DNA from 4 places in the Desulfofundulus salinus genome. Region 3 is predicted to be linked to each of the others. Evidence: riboswitches for the same ligand, from Rfam matches in the RefSeq annotation. Region 3 holds a riboswitch; each other region holds the start of a gene.
The links. Region 3 has a riboswitch for cyclic di-GMP ahead of D7024_RS03835 (ArsB/NhaD family transporter). Riboswitches for the same ligand answer to the same signal wherever they lie in the genome.
Positions count from the first base shown of each region.

Region 1: another riboswitch for cyclic di-GMP. It lies ahead of D7024_RS07095 (type II secretion system F family protein); the one in region 3 lies ahead of D7024_RS03835 (ArsB/NhaD family transporter).
Region 2: another riboswitch for cyclic di-GMP. It lies ahead of D7024_RS07845 (HD-GYP domain-containing protein); the one in region 3 lies ahead of D7024_RS03835 (ArsB/NhaD family transporter).
Region 4: another riboswitch for cyclic di-GMP. It lies ahead of D7024_RS02850 (ATP-binding protein); the one in region 3 lies ahead of D7024_RS03835 (ArsB/NhaD family transporter).

Region 1 covers NZ_RBWE01000001.1:1,385,612-1,393,345, forward strand. The annotation lists gene D7024_RS07065 (chorismate synthase) at 1-187, shown strand, start outside; gene D7024_RS07070 (shikimate kinase) at 231-749, shown strand; gene aroB (3-dehydroquinate synthase) at 804-1,907, shown strand; gene D7024_RS07080 (prepilin peptidase) at 1,922-2,683, shown strand; gene D7024_RS07085 (GspE/PulE family protein) at 2,686-4,380, shown strand; gene D7024_RS07090 (type IV pilus twitching motility protein PilT) at 4,406-5,491, shown strand; cyclic di-GMP riboswitch class I at 5,560-5,651, shown strand; gene D7024_RS07095 (type II secretion system F family protein) at 5,619-6,938, shown strand; gene D7024_RS07100 (prepilin-type N-terminal cleavage/methylation domain-containing protein) at 7,060-7,557, shown strand.
Region 2 covers NZ_RBWE01000001.1:1,528,907-1,536,640, reverse strand. The annotation lists gene D7024_RS07865 (DUF3352 domain-containing protein) at 1-1,084, opposite strand, end outside; gene D7024_RS15365 (methyl-accepting chemotaxis protein) at 1,421-2,632, opposite strand; gene D7024_RS07845 (HD-GYP domain-containing protein) at 2,757-3,374, opposite strand; cyclic di-GMP riboswitch class I at 3,703-3,804, opposite strand; tRNA gene D7024_RS07840 (tRNA-Val) at 3,942-4,016, opposite strand; gene D7024_RS07835 (2-phosphosulfolactate phosphatase) at 4,188-4,964, opposite strand; gene D7024_RS07830 (ABC1 kinase family protein) at 5,184-6,860, shown strand; gene D7024_RS07825 (LysM peptidoglycan-binding domain-containing protein) at 7,388-7,734, opposite strand, start outside.
Region 3 covers NZ_RBWE01000001.1:750,006-757,739, reverse strand. The annotation lists gene D7024_RS03850 (4Fe-4S dicluster domain-containing protein) at 1-438, shown strand, start outside; gene D7024_RS03845 (nitroreductase family protein) at 435-956, opposite strand; gene D7024_RS03840 (universal stress protein) at 1,112-1,546, opposite strand; cyclic di-GMP riboswitch class I at 1,705-1,794, shown strand; gene D7024_RS03835 (ArsB/NhaD family transporter) at 1,949-3,346, shown strand; gene deoC (deoxyribose-phosphate aldolase) at 3,394-4,062, shown strand; gene D7024_RS03825 (glycosyltransferase) at 4,178-5,386, shown strand; gene D7024_RS03820 (ABC transporter permease) at 5,358-6,125, opposite strand; gene D7024_RS03815 (ABC transporter ATP-binding protein) at 6,142-6,909, opposite strand; gene D7024_RS03810 (cell division protein FtsA) at 7,137-7,734, shown strand, end outside.
Region 4 covers NZ_RBWE01000001.1:551,370-559,103, reverse strand. The annotation lists tRNA gene D7024_RS02885 (tRNA-Gln) at 15-89, opposite strand; tRNA gene D7024_RS02880 (tRNA-His) at 93-169, opposite strand; gene D7024_RS02875 (GNAT family N-acetyltransferase) at 308-775, opposite strand; gene D7024_RS02870 (flagellar assembly protein A) at 1,315-3,192, opposite strand; gene D7024_RS02865 (STAS domain-containing protein) at 3,210-3,521, opposite strand; gene D7024_RS02860 (PP2C family protein-serine/threonine phosphatase) at 3,511-4,236, opposite strand; gene D7024_RS02855 (STAS domain-containing protein) at 4,244-4,555, opposite strand; gene D7024_RS02850 (ATP-binding protein) at 4,570-5,841, opposite strand; cyclic di-GMP riboswitch class I at 6,052-6,137, opposite strand; tRNA gene D7024_RS02845 (tRNA-Thr) at 6,502-6,576, opposite strand; gene D7024_RS02840 (methylated-DNA--[protein]-cysteine S-methyltransferase) at 6,556-7,185, opposite strand; gene D7024_RS02835 (DMT family transporter) at 7,219-7,734, opposite strand, start outside.

The DNA.
Region 1 (7,734 bases), 640 kb from region 3:
GGAACCCTTTACTGCCTCGGTGGAACGCTCCGATGTCTGTGCCGTACCGGCCGCCTGCGTGGTGGGCGAGGCGGTGGTGGCCTGGGAACTGGCGGCGGCCTGCGTGGAGAAATTTGGCGGCGACACCCTGCAGGAAATGAAAGCAAATTATCAGCAATACCTTGATTATCTCAAGACCAGGATATGATGATGATTGCCGGGTAGGACGGGAGTGTGGCGGAGGAGAGGAAATGAAAAATATTGTCCTGATCGGTTTTATGGGTACGGGGAAAAGTGCCGTCGGCCGGCGCCTGGCTGCCCGCCTGGGGCGGGAATTTGTGGATACCGACGAGGAGATAGAGCGGGTTACCGGCAAAACCATTCCCCAGATTTTTGCTCGGGACGGGGAGATCCGTTTCCGTTCGGAGGAGGCCCTGGTGGTGAAGAAGGTAGCCGCCAGGGACAACCTGGTGGTGGCCACCGGGGGCGGGGTGGTGCTGAACCCCGAAAATGTGCGGGCACTGCAGCAGAACGGCGTACTCATCGGGCTGGTGGCCGACCCCGGGGTAATTTACCAGCGGGTGAAGCGCAAGCGTAACCGGCCCCTGTTAAACGGCCCGGGGGACATCCTGGCCCGGATCAAAGAACTGCTGGCCGCCCGGGCAGGCGCCTACGCGGTGGCGGAATTCACCGTGGATACCGGCCGGCACACCATCGACGAGGTGGTGGAGATGATCATCGCCTACCTGAAGGAACGCGGAATTGTTTGAAACCGTACAAAACGTAGAAGAACATAAAGGGATACCGAAGAAAGGACATCATCAATGCAGGAAGTTTACATAAATCTTGGCGCCCGCAGTTACTCCATTTACGTTGACACCGGCCTGCTGCCCCGGCTGGGGGAGTACCTGAAAGTCCTCAAATTAACTCCCCGGGTGCTCCTCATTACCAACCCCGTGGTGGGCTCCCTTTACGGCGCGGTGGCCGAAACCGCCCTCAGGAATGCCGGTTTTGAGGTGATCCGGGCGGAGATACCCGACGGGGAGGAATATAAGAGCCTGGCCACGGCCGAAAAGCTCTACGACCTGGCCTACACCCGCGAACTGGACCGGCGGAGCCCCGTGGTGGCCCTGGGGGGCGGGGTGGTGGGGGACCTGGCCGGTTTTGTGGCCGCTACCTACCTAAGAGGCGTGCCCTTCATCCAGGTGCCCACCACGCTGCTTGCCCAGGTGGACTCCAGCGTGGGGGGCAAGGTGGCCGTCAACCACCCCCGGGGCAAGAACATCATCGGCGCCTTCTACCAGCCCCGGCTGGTCCTGGCCGACCTGGATGTGCTGAAGACCCTGGACCCGCGGGAGGTGCGGGCCGGCCTGGCCGAGGTGATCAAGTACGGCGTCATTGCCGATCAGGCCTTCTTTGCCTGGCTGGAGGAGAACCTGGAGCGTCTGCTGGCTCTGGAGGCCCGGGCCCTGGCCCATGCCGTGGCCGTCTCCTGCCGCATTAAAGCGCGGGTGGTGCAGGAGGACGAAACCGAACAGGGCCGCCGGGCCATCCTCAACTTCGGCCACACCCTGGGCCACGCCCTGGAGGCCCTCACCGGCTACACCACATACCGCCACGGGGAGGCGGTGGCCATCGGGATGGCGGCGGCGGTCCGGCTGGCGGTGGCCCTGGGGATGTTCCCGGAAGGAGACGCCGCGCGGGTAATCAACCTTATCCGCCGGGCCGGTCTGCCGGTAGAAGTGCCCGCCGGGATCTCTCCGGGCGAGTTGCTGGCCTCCATGCGCCGGGACAAGAAAGTGCTGGCCGGGCGGCTTACCTTCGTCCTGCCGGTGGAAATAGGCCGGGTGGAGATCGTCCGGGACGCGCCGGAAGAAGCGGTGGGGCGGGTTTTGCGTTTATGCTGTAATCAAAAGTTAAAATTTTAAGGAGAGATTGTCACTTGCCGCTGCCCTGGTTCTGGTTCTTTTCTTTCCTCCTCGGCCTTTGTATCGGCAGCTTTTTAAACGTATGCATCTACCGCCTGCCCCGGGGGATGTCCCTGCTGGCGCCCCCCTCCCACTGCCCGGCCTGCGGCGCACGCCTGGGCCCTCTGGATTTAATCCCCGTGGTGAGCTATCTTTTCCTGCGGGGCCGGTGCCGTCGTTGCAGCGGGGCGATCTCCCCCCGCTACCTCCTGGTGGAGCTTTTGACCGGGGCCGGCTTCCTGCTGATTGCCCGGGAACACGGCCTGCACGTTCATACTGCCGGCCTGCTGGTCCTGTTTTCCGTCCTCGTGGCGGCCAGCTTCATTGACCTGGACCACCGGATCATCCCCGACCGGCTCACCCTGTTTGCTCTGGCCACCGGCATACCCCTGGCCGCCCTCCAGGGTGCGGAGGCTCTCAAAGACGGCCTCATAGGCTCTGTGCTGGGGGGCGGAATATTGTTGATCGTGGCCCTGTTTTCGCGGGGCGGCATGGGCGGTGGGGACGTGAAGCTGGCCTTTGCCATCGGATGGTACCTGGGCTGGCAGGAGACCCTGGTGGCCCTGTTCCTGGCGTTTGTGCTGGGTGCGGTTGTGGGGGTTTTATGGGCGCTCAGGACGGGGAGGACCCTTAAAACGGCCATCCCCTTCGGCCCGTTTCTTTCATCGGGAGCCATGCTGGCCGTGTTGACAGGGGATAAGCTTATTTCCTGGTATCTGAACCTGTGGGGTGGTTGAAAATGGCCGTTTACACCAGAAAGCGCCTGGGGGACCTCCTTCTGCAAACCGGGTTGATTACCCGGGAGCAGTTGAACCAGGCGCTCGAGGTGCAGAAGCAGACCGAGGAGCGCCTGGGCCGGGTTCTCATCAACCTGGGCCTGGTCACGGAGCAGGACATCCTGAACACCCTGGAAATGCAGCTGGGCATTCCCCAGATTACCCTGATGGACAAAGTCGACCCCGTGCTGATCAAATCTCTCCCCGAGGCCGTCCTGCGCCGGCATAAGGTGGTGCCCGTGAAAAAAGAGGGACGGCGGCTGATCGTGGCCATGTCCGACCCCCTGAACCTGGTTGCCCTGGACGACATCCGCCTGGCCAGCGGGCTGGAAGTGGAGCCGGTGCTGGCCCGGGAAGAGGAAATCGACGCCGTCCTCCAGAAGGTATTCGGCCTTACCTTTGTGGAGCAGGCCTTCGGCCAGCCGGCCGCCCCGGAGGAGCGGGAAATCCAGACCCTCACCCTGGCGGCGGGGGATGAGGTGCCCCCGGAGGAAGCACCGGTGGTGCGCCTGGTCAATACCATCATTGCCCAGGCGGTGTCGGAAAAGGCCAGCGATATTCATATTGAACCACAGGAGGACCGGGTGCTGGTGCGTTACCGGGTGGATGGGTTGTTGAGGGAAGCCCTTACTCTGCCCCGGCATATCCGCTCCAACCTTACTACCAGGATCAAAATCCTGGCCGGCCTGGACATTGCCGAAAAGCGCCTCCCCCAGGACGGCCGGTTTCAGGTTAAGTACGGGGAACAGGAAATAGATGTGAGGGTATCCACCCTGCCTACGGTTCACGGGGAAAAGGTGGTCCTGCGTTTGCTGCTTAAGAGCGGGCGGATCCTGCCCGTTGACCGGCTGGGATTCCACCGCTACAACCTGGAGCGTTTTACAGAGGTAATCCATCGCACTTCCGGCATGATCCTGGTCACCGGGCCCACCGGCAGCGGCAAGACCACCACCCTGTACGCGGTACTGGCCCAGTTGAATTCCCCGGAGCGCAATATTGTGACCATAGAGGACCCGGTGGAGTACCTCCTGCGGGGGATCAACCAGACCCAGATCAACGTGAAAGCCGGGCTTACCTTTGCCGCCGGCCTGCGCTCCATCCTCCGCCAGGACCCGGACATCATCATGGTGGGGGAAATAAGGGACGGGGAGACGGCCCAGATCGCGGTGAGGGCGGCCACCACCGGCCACCTGGTGCTCAGCAGCCTGCACACCAACGACGCCGCGGGTGCCCTGACCCGCCTCATCGATATGGGGGTGGAGCCCTTCCTGGTGGCCTCCTCGGTGGTAGGCGTGGTTTCCCAGCGCCTGGTGCGCCTGCTCTGCCCCCGCTGCCGGGAGCCCTACCAGCTCCCGGAAGACGCGCCGGAGAGGATTTTCATGGGCCTGCCGCCCGGTGAGCCGGTGACCCTTTACCGGGCCGCCGGCTGCCACCACTGCAACCACACCGGTTACCGGGGGCGGACGAGCATCCAGGAGGTGCTGCCCGTGACCCGGGCCATAAGGGAGCTGGTAAATAAAAAAACTTCTGCCGATGTGATCAAAGAAAAGGCGGTGGCCGAGGGAATGGTCACCCTGAAGGAAGATGGAATAGACAAGGCCCGGCAGGGGATCACCTCCATAGCGGAAGTGATGCGCGTGGCCTATAACGAGTGGTGACGGAAAAGGAAGGTGTTGCGGCGGAATGCATGCCGATGAACTTTTAAAGCTGGCCTTCGAGCTGAAAGCTTCCGATATCCACCTTACTGCCGGCCGTCCGCCCGTCTTCCGGGTTCACGGGAAGCTTTTTGCGGCCGACGAGCTGGGCGCCCGGGCCGTGCCGGGGGTGGAGGATCTGCCCGTCCTCACCGCCGGGGATACCGAGGCCCTGGCCCGCCAGCTGATCCCCGGGGACCGGTTCCAGCAGTTCATGCAGGTGGGCGAGAGCGACCTGTCTTACGCCATCCCGGGAGTGGGCCGCTTCCGCGTGAACGCCTTCAAGCAGCGCGGTACGGTGGCCCTGGCCATCCGCCTCATCCCGGAGCGCATCCCCACCTTCGATGAACTGGGCCTGCCCGAGGTGGTGGCCCACCTGGCCAGGCGGCCCCGGGGCCTGGTGCTGGTTACCGGGCCCACGGGCAGCGGCAAGTCCACCACCCTGGCGGCCATGATCGACCTCATCAACAGCGAAAGCCGCCTGCACATCATCACCCTGGAAGACCCCATCGAGTACGTCCACCGGCACAAGAAGAGCCTGGTCAACCAGCGGGAAATCGGCCGGGACTCCCTTTCTTTTGCCGCCGCCCTGCGTGCGGCCCTGCGGGAGGACCCCGACGTCATCCTGGTGGGGGAGATGCGGGACCTGGAGACCATCGCTACGGCCATCACCGCCGCCGAAACCGGTCACCTGGTGCTGGCCACCCTGCACACCACCAGCGCAGCCCAGACCATCGACCGCATCATCGACGTTTTCCCGCCCCATCAGCAGCAGCAGGTCCGGCTGCAGCTGGCCGGCGCCCTGGAAGGAGTGATTGCCCAGCAGTTGCTGCCCCGCAGGGACCGTCCCGGCCGGGTGGCGGCGCTGGAAATCCTGGTGGCCACGCCGGCCATCCGCAACCTCATCCGGGAGGGGAAGACCCACCAGATTATCTCCCACCTGCAGACCGGGGCCAGGTACGGTATGCAGACGCTGGATATGGCTTTAAGAAACCTCGTCCGTACAGGGGTGATCGGCAGGGAGGAGGCCCTGGCCCGGGCGGCTGATGCCGAAAATTTGTTAAAAATGATTTAAAACAACCAGCTGGTTATTGACTGGCAGGGCAGCTGCCGTTAAGATAGTTTTCAGGAAGAGTGCGGCAAAGCGAAAAAAGGCAAACCTGCCGAAAGGCAGGGGCGCAAAGCCGCGGGCCTAAAGCGGCATGCAAGGCCGCCATGGCAGCCGGGCTGCCGAACTTTCCGGCACGTACTTCCAGGCGCGTCGCCTGGATTTTTATTTCCGGGAGGTGGTGAGGGGAGCTTTGCCCGTCTATGCCTATCGGGCCCGGGATTTAACCGGCAGGGTGGTTTCCGGCCGGCTGGAAGCCAGCGGACCAAGGGAGGCGGCCAGGATACTGCAGGGCCAGCGGCTCATCCCCGTGCAGATCCGGGCCGTGCGGGGGGGCGTCAGCCTGCCTATGCGGCTGCCTTCATTCCGGCGTGGAGTCAGGCTGAGGGAGCTGGCCCTCTTCTGCCGCCAGCTTTCCACCCTGGTCAGCGCCGGCGTGCCCCTGGTGGGGGCCATGCGCATCCTGGAGCTGCAGGTGGAGGGCCGGGTGCTCAAAGAGGTGGTGCGCGGGGTGACCGCCCGCCTGGAGCAGGGACACTCCCTGGCCGAATCCTTCGGCGCCTACACCTCGGTCTTCCCCGAGATCTTCATCAGCATGGTGGAGGCCGGGGAAGTGGGCGGCGTGCTGGACGAGGTGCTGGAGAGCCTGGCCGGACATTTTGAGAGGGAACACGAGGTGAGGGAAAAGGTGAAGTCGGCCCTCACCTACCCCACCATGGTCCTGGGCTTTGCCGTGGTCATCCTCACCTTCGTGCTCACCTTCGTCCTGCCCCCCATCATCAATACCATCCAGAACCTGGGTGTGTCCCTGCCCCTGCCCACCCGGGTGGTGATGGGAGCCAGCCGCCTGGTGGGGCGCTACTGGTACCTCCTCCCGCTGTTTCCGCTGGCGGCGGCTTTTGGCTTTCAGCGCCTGCGGGCCTCGCCCCGGGGCCGGGAGATCTGGGACCGCCTGGTCCTGAAAATGCCCGTATTCGGACCGGTGCTGAAAAAAATAATTATTGCCCGCTTCGCCCGCACCCTGGCCGCCATGCTCAAAGGCGGGGTGCCCATCATCCAGGCCCTGGAAGTGGTGAAGAAAACCGCCGGCAACCAGGTGGTGGCGGCCGGCGTGGCCAGGGCGCAGGAGAGCGTGCGGGAGGGGCAGGGCCTGGCCGGCCCCCTGGAAGAAAGCGGCATCTTCCCCCCGCTGGTCATCCGCATGATTGCCGTGGGGGAAGAAACCGGCAGCCTGGACGCGCTGCTGGTCCGCATCGGCGCCTTTTACGACCAGGAAGTGAACATCACCGTGGGCCGTCTCTCCAGCGTGCTGGAGCCGGTGCTGATTGTCTTCCTGGGCGGCATAGTGGGGTTCATCGTCCTTTCGGTGCTCCTGCCCATGTTCACCAGCATGATGCAGGGGCTGGGCAGGTAGGGCGGTGGTTTCAAAGGTGTTCTTACATACTCTAACCGGCCGTTTAGGCACCGTTTCCAGGTCAATTATTTAATTGACAACCCTTTTTATTAAGACACTACTTTTTGGGGAGGGAAAAACTATGCGCAAAAAACTCAAGGACAACCGCGGCTTCACCCTGGTGGAGCTGCTGGTGGTCATCGCCATCATTGGCATCCTGGCCGCCATCATCGCCCCCAACGCCTTCAAGGCCATTGAAAAGGGCAAGGTGGCGGCGGCGGAAGCGGATTACAAGGCCATCAAGGCGGCGGCGCTGAACTACTATACAGATACAGGTAAATGGCCTATGGCTACTGATAATTCTTGGTCCGACGAAACAGAGTGTTTTGTTACAGGAAAATCAGATTCTTCCCAGAACCCCGCTGGCTGGAACGGCCCCTACCTGGAGCGCTGGCCCAGCAAGAACCCGTGGGGCGGGACTTATACTTTTAAAAATGAAAGCTCAAAAAGAAGTCTTGAACTTAATTCTGTCCCCTCCAGCGCCGCAACTAAAATGAAAGCTGACCTTGGCAATGATGTAGTCGAGATAGACGGTTCGGGTGCTACTGTCACCGTCGACATTCTAATCTCGAAGGACTAAGAAGTTGTAATGTTATAAAAGTGATGTTGTGTCGTTTCTCTGAAGTAAGAGAGCGGCTAGAGCAAAGTACCGGTGAAATCTTTGAGTAAAAGCAGCGAGCATGCAACGGAGATATTGCGCGGTCGGAGTAGTCTGCCTGCGGCGTTCGGGTGCCGGGGCAGGCTACCCGGCCCCACC
Region 2 (7,734 bases), 780 kb from region 3:
GAATGTCTTCCAGAATTTTTTCCATTACGTAATTCAGGTGAACGCCCCCTATGAATACCAGGGAGTTTTCGGGAGCCAGGGTGATGGTCTTCTCAACTTTTTCGGGAGGGGGAAGGTCTTTGGGTAATTTTTCTTTATCGTAGGCCAGCGAGTAGTCAAAGCGCACCCCTTCTCCGGTAAAGCTTATGGAAAAGCCCAACCCCTGATATGCTTCCAGGTGGTGAAGGCTTTCAACGGGAAAATCCGTGTTCAACTCGTCCTTTATAATATCGGGAATGTTTTCAGCGTTGATATAGCAAGCACCCGACCTGTTTGCTGGCAGCTTTTTCATTACCTTTTTGTAGTTTTCATTTTTGGCCAGGGTGGCCGCACCTTTTTGCCTGGTCATGTCTATTGCCTTTTCGATGGCTTCCTCGCTTTCCGCCAGCAGCAAAAACCCCTCATGCAGGGCGTAGGCTACCGGTGAAGAACCCCCGGTTTCAACGGTTATCTCGACCCCCTGATAAGTCCGGTCCTTGAATGCCATACCTTCTTTTTCCCAGTGCTGGCGCACTTTTTGTAAGCAGGCCGAAGCTTTTTTCATATTGGTGGTAGAAACAGCGAGCAGGTATAACTCCTCGTGGCTGTAATTAGGGACAATTAGGGCTATTTCCCTGCCAAGCCAGGGTTTTACGTCTTCATTGAAGTCTAAACCGAATTCATCCTCAAAGTCCCTTCGCAAATCGTCGAAAGCATCTTTAACTTCCGGGATGGAAAGGTAAATGTCTCTGATACGGGCAAAATTTTTTACCTGGTCCAGATTGGGATTAACGACCAAAAACAGGTCGGTATTGCCTGGTGCCAGTTTGGCTGCGCGGGCACTGTTAGACGGGCTAAGGAATGGGAGTACTTGGGCGAGGGATTCTCGGGCAACAAAACCGATAACAAGAAGAAGATAGGTGAGTACGCCGAGCCCAATCCAGATGGCCTTTTTTGATTTCGAAGGACTGGGCGGTGGTGCGAACTCATTCAGGGGAGTGCCGCAGAAGGGGCAAAATTTTGCCTCCTTATTCTCGACCGTGGCGTTGCATTTCGCACACTCCACGTTGAACCAACTCCTTTCTTGAAGAAATAGTTTCTTATTTTCCTGGCTTCTCTCTGGAACTTCAGGAACATGTCCGCGCACTTGACATTGGGCGGGACCGTCATGACCTGGGCATACCCCTGGAGCAGTAGCTCCGCGTTGTACATCTTCGCCCGTACTTCCTTCCAGGTGTTTTTAACCTTTCTGTGGTGGCTGAAATCTTTTTTAATTCACCCGGCTGTCAATAAACAGGTACAGGTCGTCACCCAGGAAATAACAAAATGTCCATATCTTTAGCCGTGTTTCCAGGTCGAAATAGGGTTCCGAAACAATTCCTTTACCTAAGTCCTTCTCTTTTTAACTTTTGGCTATTTTGGCAATCTCTTTTTTCAGCGCCACGAAGCAACGTAGCAGTTCCAGGGATGCCTGGGCCAATTCTTCGGCTGCTTCTGCCCGGGCTTCTCTCACCAGAGCAGCACCGACAGTATGAACCAGGCGGTGAGGCTCGTCTATAGCCCGCCAGGCAGGCAAGTGGCCGAACTGTCTGCCGCCCTCACCTATATACCAGCGTCCAAAGGCGCATTCGGTATGGTCGGATAATTTTTCACCTGTTCCAACTTTCGCCACTACAGTGTTAATGAACCGGGCATGGTCGAAAAGCCTGGCTGCCAGGGTATGAACCGGCGTATCTTCGGTTATCTCGACCAGGAGTTCTTCCAGAACCGGCATGGTGACTTCACGGATGTGGCTGGCATTGGCCGTACAGGAGTCACCGAAGGCTGTTATTTGGGCAAGCCGCTGGGACGACTGGGCAAGATCTGTTGTCGTAGTGGCAACCTGATTCATGACCCGGGTTATTTCGTCGAGGGCGCTGGTTGCAAGTTCCACCTGCTTCATGCTTTCGTCTATGCTTTGTACTACAGAGGTAACCTGCCTGGAATAAACCTCAAAGGAATCCGTTACCTCTTTGCTGCTGCGGTTGGCTGACTCTGATAATTGACCCACTTCTGCAGTTAATTCTTTCACAGTCCCTACCGCATCCTTCGTTTTCCCCGCCAGCTTCCTTACTTCTTCAGCTACTACGGCAAAACCACGCCCGTGTTCGCCAGCCCGGGCAGCTTCTATAGCAGCGTTCAGTGCCAGGAGGTTGGTCTGTTCTGCAATCTCCGCAACTTCTTCGCCAATCTGGTTGACCTGATTAAAACGCTGGCTTACTTCATTCAACTGGTCTCTCATATACTGTATACCGGTAGCCACAACTTTTAAAAGCCTGTCCATCTCCGCCAGTGCCGAGCGATTGGCTTCTGCCAGCTGTTTCATTTGGTGATGAGCGGCAGCCGATTCTTCCACGGAAGCATTGACTTCCTCGATAGTGGCAGAGAGTTCTTGAGAACCCGATGCCTGAACCTCCGCCTCGCGGGCCGCTTCATCTGCCCTCAAGCGGCTCCACAGGGCCAGGAGATCTGTGTGCGCCATAATGAAACGACCTACGCTAAGCCCAAAAAGCAAATCACCCGAATTGAAGGTATTGGAGGTACCCGGCTCACTTTTCTTTCTAAAGAACAGCAACTTAACCCCACCCTTTCCTTTTCGTGAACGTTTAAATTTAAGTCCAACTGGTGAACTATTTACCTGCTGGTCCGTACAGTCGGGATTTGCACCCTCTGGTTCAAACGCTTAAGTTCGCCCGGATTCAGGGATAAAAACTAGTCGTAAATTCTCGTTCGTAGAGGCTCAAATCAGTTTCTCCCCGTCCTATCAAGCGACTAAAAACTTCCACCAAAAGTGGATCAAACTGCCCTCCGGCACAGCAGTGCATTTCCTTCAGAGCCTCTTCCCGGGATAATGGAAAAGGTCGGTAGATCCTCTCCGTGGTCATGGCGTCGAAGCTGTCGGCAACGGCTAAAATGCGCGCCCCCAGAGGTATATCTTGAGCTACAAGTCCAGCGGGATAGCCCGTTCCATCGTATCTCTCGTGGTGATGCAGTACCATGAGACTAATTTCTTTCATACCGGGAATGGTTGAGAGAATTTCATAACTGAAAACCGGGTGCTTTTTTATCTCCTCCCATTCCTCGGCAGTCAACTTGCCCTGTTTAAACAGTATATAGTCAGGGATTCCTATTTTGCCTATGTCGTGCAGAAGGCCAGCTAAGTAGACGCGTTTCTGGTATTTTTCGTCCAATCCCAATTCCCTGGCCAGCAGGAGCGCATAAAAGGCCACGCGCTGAGAATGCAGGCAGTCCGACTTAAATCGAGATTCCTGCACCCGAACCAGTACCCGAGCAGCGTTAATAAGTGTGGGCTTCATGGAAACACCTCTATCATGGAAATTACCATGGAAACGGTAGAAAAAACTCATGAGAACAGTTTCTTATAGGAATGATGGTGGCGGGTACAAGGGTGGGGAGCGTAAAAAGGGGAACCAAAAAGGAGGGAACCAAAGAAGGGGAACCCCAAAAGAGTTGTTTATAGGGCTAATAAATAAGGCCAGATGTAGACAGGTTACCCCCCCCCCCCCGAACTGACGTTCTATAAGGGATTCTTTCATACTTGCTCAAACCTCCGCCTTTTACGTTATTCCAAATTAAGAAAGCCGCAGGGAGACAAGTATACGCTTTCCTGCAGCTACCTTTCTCCCTTGCAACCCAGCCGTCATAGTTCCCCGTAGCAACCCTTTGGGGAACCTTAGACCTGTGGCTTTGCGCCCCCGGCTTTCGCCGGGTTTGCCCTCCAGGATTCGGATTGAACAAAATAGCTTTTTAACTTTTCGACCCCACTACCTTATTTCGACATAATTTTAGCATACTTGAGTCCTTTAAAATCAAGGTTTTTCGGGCAAAGCAAAAAGCCCCGTTTTCCGGGGCTCTGATTTTGCTGGTGGGCACGGCTGGTTTCGAACCAGCGACCTCTTGAATGTGAGTCAAGCGCTCTCCCACTGAGCTACGCGCCCGTTTTGTAGTTTACCGCGGGGCCAACCCGCTTGCATGTGTTATTTTAGCATATTTGCCGGCCAAACGCAAGAGGGGGTCACCTGTTTTTTCGTGCCATCGTCCAAAGCTCAAGAGCGGCGGAGTTTATTTTCCTGGCCTTGTTGCTCCTGGCGAACCGAATATAGCAGTTTTCAACACTTTTCAATGATTAAATAGCTACTCTCCTTTTTTACCACCGGCACCACCTGGAAGGTGTTCAGGGAAGCGCACCAGTCCAGATCAGCCGCCAGCCCCATGTTTAAAAGCCTGCGCCCGTGGCGGGAGTGGTCAAAAGCCCGGCGGGTGTTGTCCCGGTAGGTTCGGGCCAGGTGCAGGGCGGCTACGGCGAAGTCGGCAAGGTCCAGGGAGGAAGACGGCTGGTGGTTTGAACAAAGCCAGCCCGGGTCCAGCATCTCCACAATCTCCAGCACCACCATTCCCGCTGCCAGGGTATCCTCCAGGGAAAATTGACCTTGCGTGCCCGCGCAAACCATGGTTATATCCCTGCCCAGACGGCAGGCCTTTTGAGCCACGGCCCGGGCATTGAGCAGGCTTCCCACCAGCACAGTGTGGGCCTCTTTTGCCGCGCCGTTCAGGGCCCGGGTGCCGTTGCTGGTGGTAAGGACCAGCACTTTGCCGCCCACCACTTCCGGCGGGTATTCCAGGGGAGAGTTGCCGTAAGGAAAGCCAGGGATTTTTTGACCACCCCGCTCACCTGCCAGCAGTACCGGTGTGTTTTCCCCGGCCAGCCTGCCCGCCAGCTCTCTGGCTCCGGATGCGTCTACCACCGGAACCACCCTCCGGCAGCCGTGGGCCAGGGCAGTGACAATGGTGCTTGTGGCCCGTAACACATCAAAAACCACCGCGGTACACCCGGCCAGTTCGGCCGGAACTATACTTTCGGCAGTGGGAAGAAGGTCGATGCGCATGATTTAAAAACCCTTTCACCAAAGTGATTATGGCTTTGCATTGAATTTGGTCCGGGGGACCGCAAATATTATACTGCTTCCTATCTCTGGCGGCAAGAAAATTTAAAGGGCTTCCACAGTATACAAATATGCCGCACCCGAAGAGGGTTTTAAAAGGCGGTTGTGGAAAAAATAAGTAATAACCAGCGGCGCCTGCCGGCGGCCCGGGGAGGATGTTTTATGCAGCTGCACCTGCGCAAGAGGTACAAGCATTTTGCCCGCTACCGGGAAATTGCCAACGTCCTGGTGCGCCACGGTTTCGGGTACCTGGCACAACAGCTGGGTCTTGGCGAGTTCCTGGGCCCTGGCCGCCGGCACAAACCGGCACGCCAGGCCCCCGTGGTGGAACGGCCTTCCCCGCCCGAAAGGCTGCGCCTGGCCCTGGAGGAACTGGGCCCGACTTTTATCAAGATGGGACAGGTGCTTTCCACCCGCTCCGATCTGCTGGCCCCGGAATATATTGCCGAGCTGGAAAAGCTCCAGGACCGGGTGCCCCCTTTCCCCTTTGCCCAGGTGCGGGAACGCATTCAAATGGAGCTGGGGCTGCCCCTGGAGGAAATCTTTGCCCATTTCGAAGCTACCCCCCTGGCTGCCGCTTCCATCGGCCAGGTCCACCGGGCAAACCTGCGGGACGGCAGGCCGGTGGTGGTCAAGGTCCAGCGGCCGGGCACGGAAAAAATTCTCTCCACAGATATAGAAATCCTCCATGATGTGGCCCGGCTGGTGGACAGGCACGGGCCCTGGCGGGAGCTTTATCGCTTCGAGGAAATGGTGGAGGAGTTTGAAAAGATCCTGCGGGAAGAGATGGACTTCACTGTGGAAGGGCGCCATGCCGATACCTTTCGCCAGCATTTTGCCGGCGACAACACGGTCTATTTCCCGGTGGTGTACTGGGATTACACCACCAGCAAGGTGCTGACCATGGAGTACGTAGAGGGAGTGAAACTGACTAACCCGGAAGAGCTGGCCCGCCGGGGCATTGACCGGCAGGTGGTGGCCCGGCACCTCGCCGATGCCCTGCTGCGGCAGATCCTGCTGCACGGTTTTTTCCACGGCGACCCCCACCCGGGCAACCTGGCCGCCCTGCCCGGCGGGAGGGTGGCCTTTATGGACTTTGGCATTGTGGGGCGCCTGAATGAAGAGGTGCGGGAAAAAATCGGCGCTCTGGTTTTGGGATTGGTCCGGCGGAGCACTTCCCAGGTGGTACGGGCGGTGGAAGACCTGGGCGTAGTGCCACCCCATGTGGACCGGGCCGCCCTGCACCGGGATATCGACGCCCTGAGGGAAAAATATTATGAAATCCCCTTGAGCCGGATTAGCCTGGCCGAATCTTTAGGGGATGTAATGGCGGTGGCCTTCAAATACCGTATCCGCGTTCCCACCCAGTTCACCCTGCTGGTGAAGTCCCTGGTTACCGCTGAAGGTTTAGTTGCGCAGCTGGACCCGGAATTGAGCATCGTGGAGATTGCCCGTCCCATGGGCAAACGCCTGCTGGCGCGCCGTTTCAGCCTGCCGGGGATAAAAAGGCTGGTGCTGGAGCACCTGGAAGACTACCACCAGCTTTTGACCCACCTGCCTCACCGCCTGGACAGGGTGCTGGACCTGGCCGCAGGGGGTGAATTAAAAATAAAAGCGGTAAACCCGGACCTGAACCGCATGTTCGGCCAGCTCAACGCCATGGTTAACCGCCTGGTTCTGGGTATCCTTTTGGGTTCTTTGATCGTGGGTTCTTCTCTGCTGCTGGGGCGGGGTTATACCATTCTCTGGGGTTTGCCTGTAGTGGAGGCCGCTTTTGTTGTCGGGGGAGTGCTGGGCGTGGCCCTGATCTTTTCCATTTTGCGTTCCCGGAGATTTTAGTTATGATGGTTAAATCCCCGGCGGGCGCAGGCCCGGGATCATGATGACCATTAATGCCAGAAGCAGCACAAAAAGGATAAATCTATGCATAAAAACACCTCCACATCACAGGTTTGTCATATTGATCATTTTACCCCACAAATGTGTAAAACTTACTGCATTTGTGTTAAGAATTTATTAACTTTCGCTTAAAGAAATAAGCCCTGCTCCGGGCAGGGCCTGTTTCTGTATGGAAGTTCTGAGTAATCCCCACTTTCCAACTACCCTGTTTTGGCTCCCGCTCGCTCCAGTGAGCCTCGCGGGCCAAACTATTGCTCGGCTCAAAGCTCCGGCAGGCTTCCCGGCAAATTCGGCATCCTGCCTCAGTTGCCGGCCTCGGGCATCCATGCCCTCGGGCCTGCCTTCGCTTTTCGCCTCGCTAAGTTTGGCTGGCCACTCGGCTCAAGTCGCTCGCTACCGAGCCAAAACAGGAGCTGGGGATACTTCAGATGTAAGTCATATAAATCTATCCTTAACTAAGTATTCAACTAGTAAGTAAATGTAAAGCTGTCCAGAATCACACTTACAGGACGTGATTGCAGCCAGCTGTTCGGCACCCAGGATTCAAAGAAGTAAAGGGCGCCGTTGGTGGGGTCAACCCCGTTGAGGGCATCCAGCGCAGCCCGTTTGGCTTCCTCGCTGGCCGGACGGTTGATCCAGCCGTTTAATACGGGTTCAAACTGGTAAGATCCAGTTTCGTCCACCTGGTAAATGACCGCGGGAATGGAATTCGGGAAAATGCTGCTTTTTACGCGGTTTAATACCACTGCTCCTACTGCCACCTTGGTGATGTAGGATTCGGAATCGGCTTCAGCGGTAATCAACCGTGCCAGAA
Region 3 (7,734 bases):
CCAAGTAAGGTTGTTACGGTAGACCCTGTTATCAGAAGCGGTCAAGCAATGGCAACGTATGTTTTCACAGCCTGCCACCACTGCGAGGACCCCTATTGCGTGCAGGCCTGCCCGGTTGGAGCCGTCCAGAAACGCCCCAGGGACGGCATTGTGTTCATTGACCGGGAACTGTGTGTTGGGTGCCGGAGCTGCATTATGGCCTGCCCGTGGGGTGCGCCCCAATGGGATGAAGAAAAAGGTGTAGCTGTGAAATGCGACTACTGCAAAGATCGGATTGATGCCGGGCTCGAGCCGGCCTGCGTTACCGCCTGTCCCACCAACAGCCTTCTCTTTGGCCCGGCTGAACGCATGCCGGACGTAAAAAGGGTTCGTTATATCCGCAAAAGATTTACACCGCTTCGCAAAAAAGCCGGCCGGAAATCCCGGCCGGTGGCCTAAATGTAACTCACAATCTCTTCTATTTCCCTCCTCTTGGGCCTGCGGGCCGGATCGTCGGCCGGGTAACCCACGGGAATGATGGCCACGGGTATACGCCCCGCGGGGATACCCAGGCACTCTTTCACCCGTTCCTCGTCAAAAGCACCCACCCAGCAGGTTCCCAGGCCCAGGGCATTTGCGGTAAGCAGAATATTTTGCACTGCCGCAGCCGTATCCTGGTAACAATAAAGCTGCCGCCCCCGCTCACCGTAAACCCGCGCCGAGCGTTCCGGTTCGGCGCAAACCACAATCACCACGGGCGCCTGGGCAATAAAACGTTGATTTAAAGCGGCCTGTGCCAGGGCTTCTTTTTTTTCCTCCCGGGTAACCACATAGAAAAACCAGGGCTGCAGGTTACCGGCAGAAGGGGCCCAGCGGGCCGCTTCCAGGAGTTGATCCAGCAATGCCTCGGGCAGCGGGTCGGGTTTATAGTGCCTTACGGAATACCGGCTCCTCACCAGGGAGAGAATCGTGGACATGATCAATTTAACCTCCTGCATCAAAGTGCTCTTATGTTATACCCCGGAATTCTCATCTCGTGTGTTTACCCAATCGTATTTTTACCAAATACCAATTTAATTTTCAATAATAAAAACCCCGGAAGAGTACAGCTACATTTTATTAATCATATTTATCACCTGACAATCATTACGGGGCAGGGGGCGAGGTGCAGCACTTTATGGCTCACGCTGCCCAGGAAAAGGGACTTAAGATCGCCATAACCGCGGCTTCCAACGACGATCAGGTCAAATTGACCCTCCGCAGCCAGCCGACAGATGGCTTCAGCGGCATCTCCCCGTTCCACCGCCGTGGCTATGGCCTGGCCTTCTGCCCGAAAAATTTTTTCTACGGCGGCAAAGACTTTTTCCGCGCGGGCTTCTATTTCTTGATCCAGCTCTTTTTGCTGAAGCCAGGCACATACTCCGGGTTCGGGGAAAAGTTTATAACAGGAAGGCCCCACGTACAGAGCCGTAACTGCGACTTCCGGGTTTAGTTTGCTTAAGCGCAAAGCCTGCCTGGCAGCACGCAGTGAATTCTCCGAACCATCCACGGCCAGAAGGATTTTCATGCAAACCACTACCTCCCCAAAGACAATCTTTATTGCAAGATCTTCTACGTTCTAGTGGGAGAAACCTGCATTATTAATAAATTGATTAAATTCCTATTGCCTCCATAGGCCCTGACCACTTATAATACTTATGTAGTAAAGTGAAAAGTGTACGTTCCTTACGGGTTGGGCAAACCGGGCGAAAGCCCGGGACGCTAAAGCTATGGGTCTAAGGTCCTTTTCAGGACTATGATCGCCAGGCTGCAACGGTACCGACTGCTGGGGGGGGTAGTCACTTGGCTACCCCCCCCCTTTAATTTTGCCTGAAATTAGTCACATTTCTGGTCTAATGGAGGTGGTTTCCTTAAATGTAGTAAGACTGGGTGATTATCGAAATACTATGGATGAAAGGAGATGGGAAATTTGTCGGCTCAAACGCAAGTTATTTTAGCTACATCCGTCTTTTTACTCACCTATGCTATAATTATTTCGGAAAAGATTCACCGTACCGTGGCTGCCTTTTGCGGTGCGGCGATAGTCATACTGGCCGGTATCATTACCCCGGAACTGGCCGTCCACTACATCGATTGGAACACCATTGGCCTTTTAACGGGCATGATGATCATCGTGGGCGTTACCCGTGAAACGGGAGTTTTTGAGTACCTGGCCATCAAGGCGGCCAAAATGGCCCGGGGAGAACCCCTGCGTATCCTGGCATCCCTCTCCCTGGTCACGGCTGTACTTTCAGCCCTGCTGGACAATGTGACCACGGTACTGCTCATCGTGCCCGTTACATTTGCCATCGCCCACAAACTAAAAGTAAGCCCCCTGCCCTTCTTAATTTCTGAAATTATCGCTTCCAACATTGGGGGAACGGCCACCCTGATCGGAGACCCGCCCAACATCATGATTGGTAGCGCCGTAAGGCTCGGGTTTATGGATTTTGTGATTAACCTTACCCCGGTGGTGGTAGTGATTTATGTCTTGACGATCTTTATCCTGCGCCTCATTTACCGCCGGGACCTGGTTACAAACCCTGAGAATCAAAAAAGCATCCTGGAGCTAAATGAATGGGACGAGATTAAAGACGCCTCTTTGCTCAAGCCCTGTCTTTGGGTTTTGGGTTTAACCATTGCCGGGTTTGCCCTGCACCAGTTCCTGCACCTGGAGAGCTCGGTGATTGCCCTGGCCGGGGCGGCCCTGTTGCTGGTAATCACCCGTTCCGACCCGGAACATGCCCTGCACGCCGTAGAATGGCCGGTTATCTTCTTCTTTATCGGCCTGTTTGCCCTGGTGGGAGCGCTGGAAGAAGTAGGGGTCATTGAAACCATCGCCCATTTTGCCCTGGAGGTTACCGGGGGAGAACTCCTGCCGGCGGGCCTTTTGATTGTCTGGCTTTCGGCCCTGGCCTCGGCCTTTGTGGACAACATCCCCTTTGTGGCGACCATGATTCCTTTAATTCAGGACATGGGCCGCCTGGGGGGCATAGAAAACCTCAATTTCCTGTGGTGGTCCCTTTCCCTGGGAGCCTGCCTGGGTGGCAACGGCACCATCATCGGTGCTTCGGCCAACGTGGTAGTGGTGGGCATGGCTGAAAAGAGGGGTACTCCTATCAGTTTCCTGGGTTTCTTTAAAGTAGCTTTTCCCCTCATGATCCTTTCCATTGTCATTGCCACAGCATACCTGGTGGCCTGGCTGCAATTTAATACCACCCTGGTGCTGGTAAGCACGCTGGCAATAGGGCTGGCCTTGAGCCTGCTGTTAAACCTGCTGCAAAGGCAGCTTAAAATAGAAACCACGACCCCAGCAGGCAACCAGTGATTCCCTGCGCCGTTTAATAACAGTAATTTTATAAGGGGGGTTGGCGGTTGACCAGAAACCAGCTGGCCGCCATGATTGATCATACCCTGCTTAAACCCACAGCCACCACCCGGGACATCCGGCAACTTTGTATTGAGGCGATGGCTGAAGGATTCGCCGCCGTATGCGTTAATCCCGCCCATGTGGCATATGCCGCGAAAATACTTGCCGGTTCCCGTGTGGCAGTGTGCACGGTGATTGGCTTCCCCCTGGGGGCAACCACGCCGTCCGTAAAAAAGAAGGAAGCTGAAGAGGCCGTCAGAAACGGCGCCAGGGAAGTGGACATGGTCATAAATATTGGCGCCTTGAAGGAAGGAAACTATGATCTCGTTGTGGCCGATATCCGGGGAGTGGTGGAGGCAGTGACCGCCCTTTTGCCCGGGGGGCTGGTCAAGGTGATTATCGAAACAGGCTACTTAAACCACGGGGAGAAGATTACCGCCTGCCGGCTGGTACGTCAGGCAGGCGCCCACTTTGTAAAAACCAGCACCGGTTTTGGCCCGGGCGGGGCCACGGTGGAAGATGTGGGGCTATTGCGGGAAAACCTACCCCCGGAAATTGGCGTAAAAGCCTCGGGGGGCATTCGTACCACCGGCCAGGCCCTGGCCCTGATCCGGGCCGGGGCCACCAGGCTGGGTACGAGCGCCGGCCCGGCCCTGCTGGCCGGCCTGGAGTAAAGCGAATAACACGATAAAATATTTCCTCCATCTATGTTGGGCAGGTGGAGGAAAATTTTTTTCCGGGCGAATATACTAAGGGGTTAGAAAACACTGCAGAGGAAGAGGGTCATTCATGGCTGGTATCAGGGATTATCAGGCTATTGTTGGTGAACAACTCATCGAAGAGATCTATGAGCTGGCCCGGCAGCTCATAGGGTGCAGGGTTCAGCACATTAATTCCACCTTTGCCGGCGGCGGAGTGGCGGAAATTTTAAAACGCCTCGTGCCCATGATGCAGGAAGCGGGCTTAGAGGTGCGCTGGGACGTCATCAAGGGGGATGAGGAATTTTTCCGGGTGACCAAAACCTTTCACAACGCCTTTCACGGCGTACCCGTACAAATAACGCCCGCCATGCTGGACACCTACCGCCGGATATCCCGGGAGAACTACGACCTGGTAGAACCCCGGGCGGACTTTGTCATTCTCCACGATCAGCAGCCCCTGGGCCTGGCCGAAATCCGTCCCGGCCACCCGGGCCGCTGGCTGTGGTACTGCCACATTGACCCGGTAGACGTGGACCGGGAGGTGTGGGATTTTTTGAGACCCTGGGCAAGGCGTTGTGACGCCGCCATCTATCATATCCCGGCCTACGCCCGGAATCTGGGCCACCGGCAATACTTCATGCCCCCGGCCATCGACCCCCTGGCGGAGAAAAACCGGGAGGTATCGTCCAGTGAGATTGCCGCGGTTATGGAGCGGCTGGGCATACCGGCTGACCTGCCCCTGGTGGTGCAAATTTCCCGGTTTGACCGACTCAAAGACCCGTTGGGGGTTATCCAGGTCTTTCGTCTGGTGCGAAAGGAAATACCATGCCGCCTGGTGCTGGCGGGGGGTGGAGCCTCCGACGACCCCGAGGGCATCCAGGTGCTCCAGGAAGTGCGGCAAGCAGCCGCCCATGACCCGGACATCTTTATCCTGGAACTCCCCCCCACCAGCGATCTGGAAATCAATGTGCTCCAGCGGGTTGCCGCAGTGGTGGTCCAGAAATCGGTACGGGAGGGTTTCGGACTGACCGTAACCGAGGCCATGTGGAAATCCCGCCCGGTGGTAGCTTCCCCCGTGGGCGGCATTACGGTGCAGTTAATCCCCGGGCAAACCGGGCTGGCCGCCGCCACCACCGGAGAAATGGCCCGGGCACTGGTGAGGATTTTACGCGACCCGGCCCTGGGAGAGAGGCTGGGTCAAAACGCCAGGGAACATGTCAGGAAGAACTTTACCCTGCCCATTTATCTAAAACGGTGGCTGGAAATGCTTACGGCCGAGAAGAATTACCCGGTATGATCAATTGCTCGGCCTTGCTGAAATAAGCCCGGTAAAGAGTAAACCCCAGGGCAATGCTTGAAATGGCCGTGGCGCTGCTGAGCATCAGCATAACCATGATCTGGTACTTAACCGCCAGCAAGGGATCGGCCCCGGCCAGGATGGAGCCGGTCATCATCCCCGGCAGGGTAACCAGCCCAACGGTTTTCATAGAATCAATGGTAGGCAGCATGCCCCCTTTAACGGCCGCCTGCAGAACGCCTTCCACCGCCTGCCGGGGAGATGCCCCCAGGGCCAGGGCGGCTTCCACCTCCCGCCTTTGCCGGCGGATATCGGCTTGAAAACGGTTGAGCACCAGGCCGGCAGCCACCATGGCGTTGCCGACAATCATCCCCGCCACCGGAATGACAAAGCGGGGGCTACCATCGATGATGTGGAGTGAGAGCATCAGGCCCAGGGTAACTACTTCCCCCAGCCCAATAGCCAGGATCACCCGCCAGAATATCCCCGGGATCTTTTTGCCCTTTCCGGCCGCATTGTGGGCGGCTACCAGGGTCATCAGCAACAATACCCCCGCGGTAAAATACCAGCGGTCCTGCCTGAGCACAAAGGTCAGCACATAACCGATAGCCAGCAACTGCAAAAAAGTACGGACCGTCCCCACCAGCAAATCCCGCTCCAGGCGCAGCTGCTGCCACAAAGACAAAAGCATGGCCACCAGCACCAGGGCCAGCGTGGACAATAGAGCTGCATCGGTCAAGGGATTTCACCTCTTTTCAGGGCCGGCAGCACCTTTGCGGGGTGTGCCTGCCCTCCTGGAAGAACTGGCGCACCCAGGGATCGACATCGCCGCGCATGAAATCCTCCTTCGGACCGCAGGCCGTAAGGCGCCCCTTTTGTATGACGGCCAGCACCCGGGCTACCCGCAGGGCCTGGGCGGCATCGTGGGTTACCCACACCACGGTGAGGTCATTTTCCCGCTGCAGCCGCGTGATCAACGCTTCTATCTCATCCCGGGCCCCGGGATCCAGGGCTGAAGTGGGTTCGTCCAGCAAAAGGGCCGCCGGCCGGTTGGCCAGCACCCGGGCCAGGGCAACCCGCTGGGCCTGGCCACCGGAAAGGCTGCTCACGTCCCGCCGCAAAAACGTGCCGTCCAGCCCGACCTGTTCCAGCAACTCTGCCGGCTCTACGCGCGGGGCCGAGCGGGTAACCCGGGGACCGTAAAGGAGGTTTTCTTCTACGGTACCGGGAAAAAGGACCGGGGTTTGAAACAACATGCCCACCTGACGCCGCAGTTCCCGCACGGGATACCCTTCCAGGGGCTTGCCCTGCCAGTAAAGCCTGCCCCGGCTGGGTTCATCCAGACGGTTTAAAAGACGCAGCAGGGAACTTTTACCCGAACCCGACGGCCCCACCAGGGCCGTGATGGTACCCCCGGGAAAGTGGGCTGTAATGTCCTCGAGTATGGTGACCGGCTGCCCTTCATTGCCGGCAGCCGTACGCCATACCCGATCCAGAAAAAAACCATCAGCATGGATCGCCACTCACCATCACCAAATCCCCAAAATCTTGAAATATCGAAGCCTCTACCCTTTAACTTTGCACTAAAGTTTATGATCTCCTGCCCCGCAGGCACCAACAGCCGTAACAAATAACACATGCCCTAAGGCAGGATCCATTTCTGATCAGGTAGAATAACTAAACATAACAGCCTTTTGGCAGATGTTTACATCGACACCCTATTGGCGAACTGAACGGGAAGGTATGTGGCATGGCTTTAAAAGTATCTCCTGAAAATACCATCTTTGCCCTGGATATCGGCACCCGTACGGTAATCGGACTGGTAGCCGTCCCCGAAGACGGCCGGTTAAGGCTGGCGGCGCAGCGGCTGGTGGAACACCGCCGGCGAACCATGCTGGACGGGCAGATCCACGACATTCCGGGAGTGGCGGAAGCGGTACGGGCGGTCAAAAAAGATTTGGAAGGAGAACTGGGCTTCCCCTTGCGACATGTGGCCATTGCCGCCGCAGGCCGCTCCCTGATTACCCGGTCCTGCCACATTGAGCAGGAAACCAGCGGCCAGGAAATTGACTGGCCTGAAGTGAACGCCCTGGAACTGGCAGCCATCCAGCAGGCCCACCGGGAACTGGCAGCCGAACCGCCGCCCAACGGACAGGATTTCACGTGCGTAGGTTACAGCATCGTTTCTTATTACCTGGACGGCTACCCCATTTCCAGCCTGGTGGGCCACCGGGGCAAAACCATTGGAGCCGATGTGCTGGCCACTTTTTTGCCCGGCTCGGTGGTCAACAGCCTCTACGCCGTGCTCCAGAGGGTGGAACTGGAGCCTTTAAGCCTCACCCTGGAAC
Region 4 (7,734 bases), 200 kb from region 3:
ACTACTGCCTTGTTTGGCTGGGGCGGCTGGATTCGAACCAACGAATGGCGGGTCCAAAGCCCGCTGCCTTACCGCTTGGCTACGCCCCAGCGTGGGGTGGAAGATGGGACTCGAACCCACGACCCCCAGGGCCACAACCTGGTGCTCTAACCAACTGAGCTACATCCACCACATGCTGCTGCGCACAGGAACGAAACCTTTTCCCGGTACGCCCCTGCTCCGTCAGCATTTGTTATTATAACAACCCCGTTCCCAAAAGTCAAGGAGATTTTGATGTAAATTTATGGTGGCGACGGATACTGGCCAACTATACGCAGGCATAAACGGCCGGCGTATAGCAGGTTTTTTCTTTGAGCAGACGATTATTGTGGCTTAATACCTTAAATAGTTGCACATCTCGAGCAAAGCCACAACGGATGAAAAATTTCCTGCCTGTATTGGTTACCTGTCTGACATATAAAATAGTGCCCTGTTCCAACGCCTGCTCCAGGTAACCCAGCAGTAACCTGCCCAGTCCCCTTCCCCGCAACTCTTTTTTGATCAGTATAATATCAATTTGAATTAAGTCCAATCGTTCCGGGATAAATACGCAGAACCCCACCGGTTGGCCATCGCTGCCGAACATGGAGAGGACAAAATGCTCTGACATCTTCTTAAGACCGGGATAGTCGGGATTAATCTCTCCCAGGTCATCAAACAAACAGGAAAGAGTTTCACAAATAAACCACGGTACCTTTCCTACCCCCGGCAGGCGGCTGGCAAAATAGGTACCCATTTGCTCTGCCCCTTCCGGAAAGTAAAGATAAAAATGATACTCCACCCGCGATATCAAGGAACCCCCACCACCTCATGAGCGCTCCGTGCAGGTTGCCGGGGTGACCGGGTGTCTTCCGGAGCTTTTCCTCTCTTTTTAACCTATTATATACCAATCTTATTATACCACGGTACTGAGCTTTTGGAATCCCCATCTTATCCATTAAACAAGTTGGTGGAACCAATTTCCATCTTTTTGGTAGCCCTGCACCTTTTTCAGGCTTCGTTCATACCCTATTATTGAAACCAACAACATACTAGAATAGAAAGGAGGCAACTATATGGCTCCTGATCCCGGCTACTACTACTACGGCCACTTCTCCTTCATTCTCTTCTTGATTCTGATCCTGCTGTTCTTCGGCAAGGGCTTCTTCCCCTACCAGGCCCAGTAAAAACCTTCAGGCCGGGCGCAAAAAAATGGCGCCCGGCTTTCTGCTAATGCCATTTGTTTCTATGGCGTTTGTAGATCTTCGTGGCGTTCTTGCCAGTAATCCAGCAGAATCAGCGACGGTTTTGCGGCAGATCTGCAATTTCCCAAGCTGGAATTCCTTTGGACCTGAGGTTCCCTTCTTTATCCAACCAGAGGCGGATGCCTTTTTCCTCCCTATCAAAACGATAAACCCGGCCGCCCACCACTATAGAAGCGTTCTCAAAGGCATATCCTACGGTTACCACGGCTGCCGGGCCAGTCACCACCCTCGTAGTGGCCCCACCTCTGGACCCCAACTCTCCCACATGCACATCCCCGCCAGCCTGTATCTCGCCACCACGAAATACCCCGGATACAGTCACTTTCTTACCAGCCTGGATCCGGGAATTATAACAACCACTCCCCACCACCAGGACATCGCCGGTAGCTACAACGGTAGAATTGTGGACGCTTGACGCCACCACATCACTTTCTGCAGACGGCGGGGACGCAAAGGCCTGTTCCCATTCCCCGGCTCGTCGGGCCAATGTTTCGATCTCCCGGAGGTCACGCACGGCCAGAGGAGAACGAACCAGCGCCCGTTCGATTTCCCGGATAAACTCTTCCAGGCCTTCAGCGACCATTCCCGGGGGCATGGTTTCAACCTGCTTCTTGAAAGTACTTGCGGCAGCGGGAAGGTGGCGAAACTTCCCCTCCAAGAGCAACTTTACCAGGGGGCCGATACCGCGTTTAAGATCGCCCTGCTTGAACGCCGGGTGACCCAGTAACTGCCGGATAGCCATGGTCATCTCCTGCAAACCAGCCGCCAGGGTATGAACCTGTGGCAGCATTATTTGCAGGAAAGCAGGGGCTCCTCCAGCAATCACTATTGATGAGAGGATATTCCTCCCAACCAGGACGGAACCCGTGGCCTGAACCCTCGCGCCGGAGACCAACCCTCCCACCCTGACATTCCCGCCCGCTTCTACCACCATCCCTTCTGCCACATTACCGGCAATCAGGATATCTCCTTTAAAGACAATGTTACCTGAAGCAAGGTCTACGTCACCATCATGCACCAGCTCAGGTAACACACTTACCTTTACTAAGTTGCGCCAGCGGGAGGCCACAGGACGTCCAGGCCGGGCCGCTACGGCCCGATCACCATCCCTGGTAAGCACCGCCCCTTCGCCTACCGAAAGGATGAAGTCCCGGGGCGACGGCGGCACAATTACCTCACCCTTGACGCTGGTGCCGGGACGACCCGGCTCAGGCGGGTGTTTGACAGCCAGGACGTCTCCCGCCTCCACCGAAGTAAAAACATAGCGTTCCCGGAAATCCACCGCTTCGTTTTCCCCCGCCGGTACCGGTACCTTGGAATTAGAAGAAAAAAGCAATTCTACCCGGCTGTCTTTTCCCGGTTCCGCAGGAATACCCCGGGCGATAACCACCTCCTCTTCAGCGCAGGATGTAACACGAAAGCAAGCTTCCCAGTCTACGCCATAGTTAATTCCCAGCCGGGACAACTCCCGCAATAGTTCGTCCCATGTGAGTGGGGGAAAACGTTCTTCCCGTTCCACTACCTTCAGTTGCAGTACCCTGGCAGGCGGGAGATCCGGCAGTTCCCGGTGAACTACCACCGCAGGGCGCGTTCGCAATATCGCTTGTAGACCATCGGAAGAAACGGATACAGACCAGCTCCCTTCTCTACGCTCTTCCACCGTTTCCACCCGCACCGTATCCTTCATGGATACGGGGGTGGGTTGAGTGCACTCCCGGCCGTTAACAATCAGCCTTACCCCCGGACAAGGTACCACCACCGGGTAAGGTCCCTCCGGCCGGTGCCATACAACAAGGCGCCCCTGTTTCACAAAAGCATATGGACCCACCGATTCTCCATCCGGAAAAGCATTGTCCACTGTACTCGCTGTTGCTGCGGGGGAGCCCCGGATAGTTTCTTTATATTTCATAAGGAACCCACCTCCTGCTAAGCGTTGGGATTTGTCTTAAGAGCTTCCAGTACTTGAAAAAAACCTATTACATCCAGGTCTTCTCGAATAAAATCGGGGATACGAACAATTCTCAAGGTACGCCCCTGCTTGTACAGGTGTCTGACCTGACTCAGAAGCATCCCCACCCCGGAAGAGTCTATGAACCGGAGTCCCTGCAGATCTATCTCCACCACTTCTTCCGTCCGTCGCTGAATTTCCTGTTGCAACTGCTCCACATTGCTGAAATCCAGTTCGCCCTCCACCTCCAGGATCGCCATCCCTTCCTTTTGCTGGACTCTAATTTCCACCCCTTTCACCTGCCTTTCCCGTCACCTTCATAACAACCAGTGTCACGTCATCCTTTTGGGAAAAACCGCGGGTAAATGTCTCCAGGTCAGATAAAATGTTTTGTCTCATCCTGTCTGCATCAGCACCATTCTGAAGGCGAACTATCTCCTTCAATCGTTCCTGCCCGTACCTTTGCTCGCCCGGTCCACAGGCCTCCACAAGTCCATCGGTATACAGCACCACCGCATCTCCGTCGGCAAGAAAAAATTCCTCCTCCCCTGACCCAAGGTAATCTTCCAGCAGGCCCAGGGCGACTCCCCGGCACCGGGCCACTTTCACCTTGCCGTCAGATAGAAGGAGGGGAGGGTGGTGCCCTGCATTGACACAGGTGAGTCGTCCAGCTATCCCGTCGTAACACAGCAGGCATAGGGTGGCAAAAGCCCCGCATTTCCGCAGTTCATCCCCTCCCACCCTGTTTAACCGGCGCACCACCTCCAGAGGATGGGGATTAATCCTGATACACTCCCGGAGCATATGGCGGATTGTTTCCATCAGCCGGGCCGCATGGAATCCTTTACCCATTACGTCTCCGATGACGGTAAATACGGTTCTCTCGTCGCAGGAAATAAACTCAAAAAAATCTCCCCCGACCTGTTCGGCAGGCAGGCTACACCCACTAACTTCCAACCCGTAAGCCCTTAGTATTTTTCCATTCCCTGTAATCACTTCTCCCATCCTGCTCCTACCTCTCTTCTCCGCCCGGAGCGGTGTTTTGCGCCAGGAGCCTGTCCAGCCCTACCAGCCGCATCACCTCCGCCACATCAGGTTGCGGCCTCAAAATCAGCATCTGGCCTCCTTTTTGCCGCCAGTCGTTGCTAATGTCCAGCAAACTTTTCAAACCGGTGGAATCAACGAAAGAAACGCCCGAGAGGTCAACTTCCAGTGTGTGTTCCTCCACCTTCCCAACAACTTCTTGCAATTGTGCTACCGTTTCCACGTCCAATTCACCGTTCAGCACTACCCGGCACACCCCCCGGTCAACGTAAACATCCACTTTCAGCAACAAAATCACCCTCTTTCATTGGTCTTGTCCGGTTTTAACCTACCTGCAGGCACAACGCCAAAGTCCAGGGCCAGGGCGGTACCTGACGGTCCTGTATTAAGGTAGAGGTGGTCCGCATAGTAGAGCATCAGGGTAAATCCACACCCCAGGGAATTCTTGGTTGAATAATGTTGCATCAGCGTTGCCCGGGCCAATTCGCTGGTTTTGATTCCCGGACCCCGGTCCTGAACGATAATCCTGACGGTGTCCCCTGACTGCCTGGCTTGCCAGCAACCGCCCCCTGCATGTTTGAGAGCATTGGCCAGCGCCTCTGTCAAGCACAAGGCAATCGCATGCTGCCTGCGGCTGTCGAGAACAGGCAAGGCTTCCCGCATTGCCCGGCGGGCTTCCGGAATGTCATGGGTCTGCCGGACCTCACCCCTGGCCAGTTCCGTCCCTTCTGAGATCACTTTTTCCATTTCTCCACTATTCACCAGGTATAACCGGCCCCCCGTTACCGCCGCTATGGCCTCCCGGTAAGCCTGCATCTCCTGCTGGTGCATCTTTCTCTCCTTTTCAATCACCTCGGTGATGTCAAAGGCCAGCAGTCCACCGCTCCTGTGGTCGAAGGGCACGCCGTGAAGGTCAAACACCTTTTGCCCGTCAGCGCTAATGATCACCTCGCGGCGGTGTTCGGCCTGGCGGATAGCCTGGCGCATCAGTTTTTCCGCTTCTTCCATAGGCAGGTCCAGGTCAGCCTGGCCCGAAAGGTAGCGGAAGCGCCCTCCTTCATATTTCATCACCTTCCCCACCCTGAGAGCGTTAATTAGTTCGGATTTCTCCACCTCAGCCAGCAGTTTCTCCCTGACCAGGTCCTGAAGGTGCTCCGGCAAGTGCCGGGAAATCTCCTGTATTAGCTCGCCGGCGCTTCCGGCCAGCAACTGATACTCCTCCCTGCTAAGACGACGGGCAGTCCCCTGCTTCCGGTGGACACACAGGATATCAAAAACGTGGACGTTATTTTTCCCTTTGAACGGTACCCCGGCCACCTCGACCCACAAGTTTTCCTGCAGCCTGATTACATACCGCCCCGGAACAGGAGCTTCCGTTTCCAGCCCAAACTCCGTGGTATTTAACACCAGGATGCGAGCCGGATACTGCCTGCCATGCTCATCTTCCAGTAACACCCGGACAGGCGGCGAAGGCACCCGCCGAAGGGGGCTTAGCTGGACAAAATACTGGCACTCCACACAAGGACGGTCCGGTTCTTTCTTTGCGCATTCAAGACACCGTTGCATTTTTTCACCACCCTTCTGCCTTTCAGCCCCTCCCGGCCCTATGCCCTTTCAATTGCCACAATACTGCCAGCAAACGTCCCAGCCATTGGCTCTGTTAGAGTCGACCTCTATACCCCAAATGGATAAACATACTTTTATAAGCAGGAACGACAGCCTGACCAGGCTGCCGCAACAAAACATCATTAAAAAGAAAACAATCAATACCTTTATCGCGGCAGCCTGGCAGTCATACCCTTTAGGGCTGCAGACCCATGGCTTTGCGCCCCACCCTTTCGAGTGGTTTGCCTTTAACACAATAAAGACAGTAAAGTTTTTAATTTAACACTTAAAAGGCTGATTCAACACCGCCAGAACACAGAAAATTTCCGACCAGCGAAAAATTCAGCCCCTGAAGATCCATAACCACCGGTACCAAAGCCATGTCCGCAAACAAGATACCTGCACCCAAAAGTTAATATACGATATCTATATTTTATTTTCCTTTCCGAAAGAAGCAAGACAATGTAATATAACACGATTCTACTTAATGTCAAGTTTTACCACACCATGACCTCCAGTCATTTCAAAGTGAACTATCCCCAAATTATCCCTATTTCGCTAATTTCGCCGGTTTCGCCAGAAACAATAAACGCCGCAAACCCTTGCGGCGTCTAGCTTTTTTGGAGCTGGTGGTCGGATTCGAACCGACGACCTGCGCATTACGAGTGCGCTGCTCTACCCCTGAGCCACACCAGCACTTTTCTGTTGTCTCACTTGACTAACCGGCGCATTACTTATATTAACGCATGTAGGGCCATTTGTCAATTGGTATCGCCCGGTGGGGCCGGGTCGTACGCCTTCGAGTTGCAATAGCTGCAGTTTTAAGGGCAGGCCGCCGCTAAAACCGCCGGGTGATCCATCCCGGCGGATTACCCGGTGGCAGGGAATGACCAGAGGAACCCGGTTGGCCCCCAAAGCCCCGCCCACGGCCCGGGCGGCCCGGGGATTCCCGACGGCTGCCGCCACCTGCTGGTACGACCATAATTCACCGTACCCGATGCGCCGTACAAAATCCAGCACCCGGGCCACAAAAGGGGTGCACCAGGAAAGATCCACGGGAATATCCGCAAAGGAAAGCGGCCGGCCCTGGAAGTAATGGTTCAGCCTTTCTTCCAGGATCAGAGGCCACCTTTTTACGGCAGGCTCGCTGGTTTCATTAATTTTTACAGGCATTGGTTCATCCTGCAGGGCAGTCAGGGCTTCCTCCCGGCTTGGACGGGGAAATGTCAGGACCAGCAGCCCCTGCTTACCCCAGGCAGTACCAACCCAGCCCGCTTTGGTGGATAATAAATGAAGCCCATTCACAGAACGCCCCCCACAGCCGCAAAATAGAATAATCTATTTTTCTGCTGCCGCCCGGATAAAAATGGCCAGACCCGTGATAATAATCGCCCCGCCCACAAGCTGTAAGGGTGAAGGTACCTGGTGAAAAATGATATAAGCCAGAATGGTTGCCCCCACCGGCTCGCCAAGTATACTCACTGAGACCACGGCAGCCTTGACATAACGCAGGGCCCAGTTAAAAATGGTATGCCCGAAAATGGTGGGCACCAGGGCCAGGAGGAAAAACCACAGCCATGTGAAGGGCGGGTAAGGAAAAAAGGACAAACCGGTGAGCAGCGCACCCAGGAACAAAGTCACGGTACTGGCCCCGTAAACAACAAAAATGTACGGGAATAATGACAGGCGGTGCCGTAAACCGCGCCCGATCAATACATAGCCGGCAATAAAAATGGCCCCGGCAAAAGCCAGGATATCTCCCCAGAAAGCCTGCCCACCGATCTGAAAATCACCCACACCCACAATAATGCTGCCGGTTAAAGCCAGGGATGCCCCCACAAGCCCCGTGCGGGC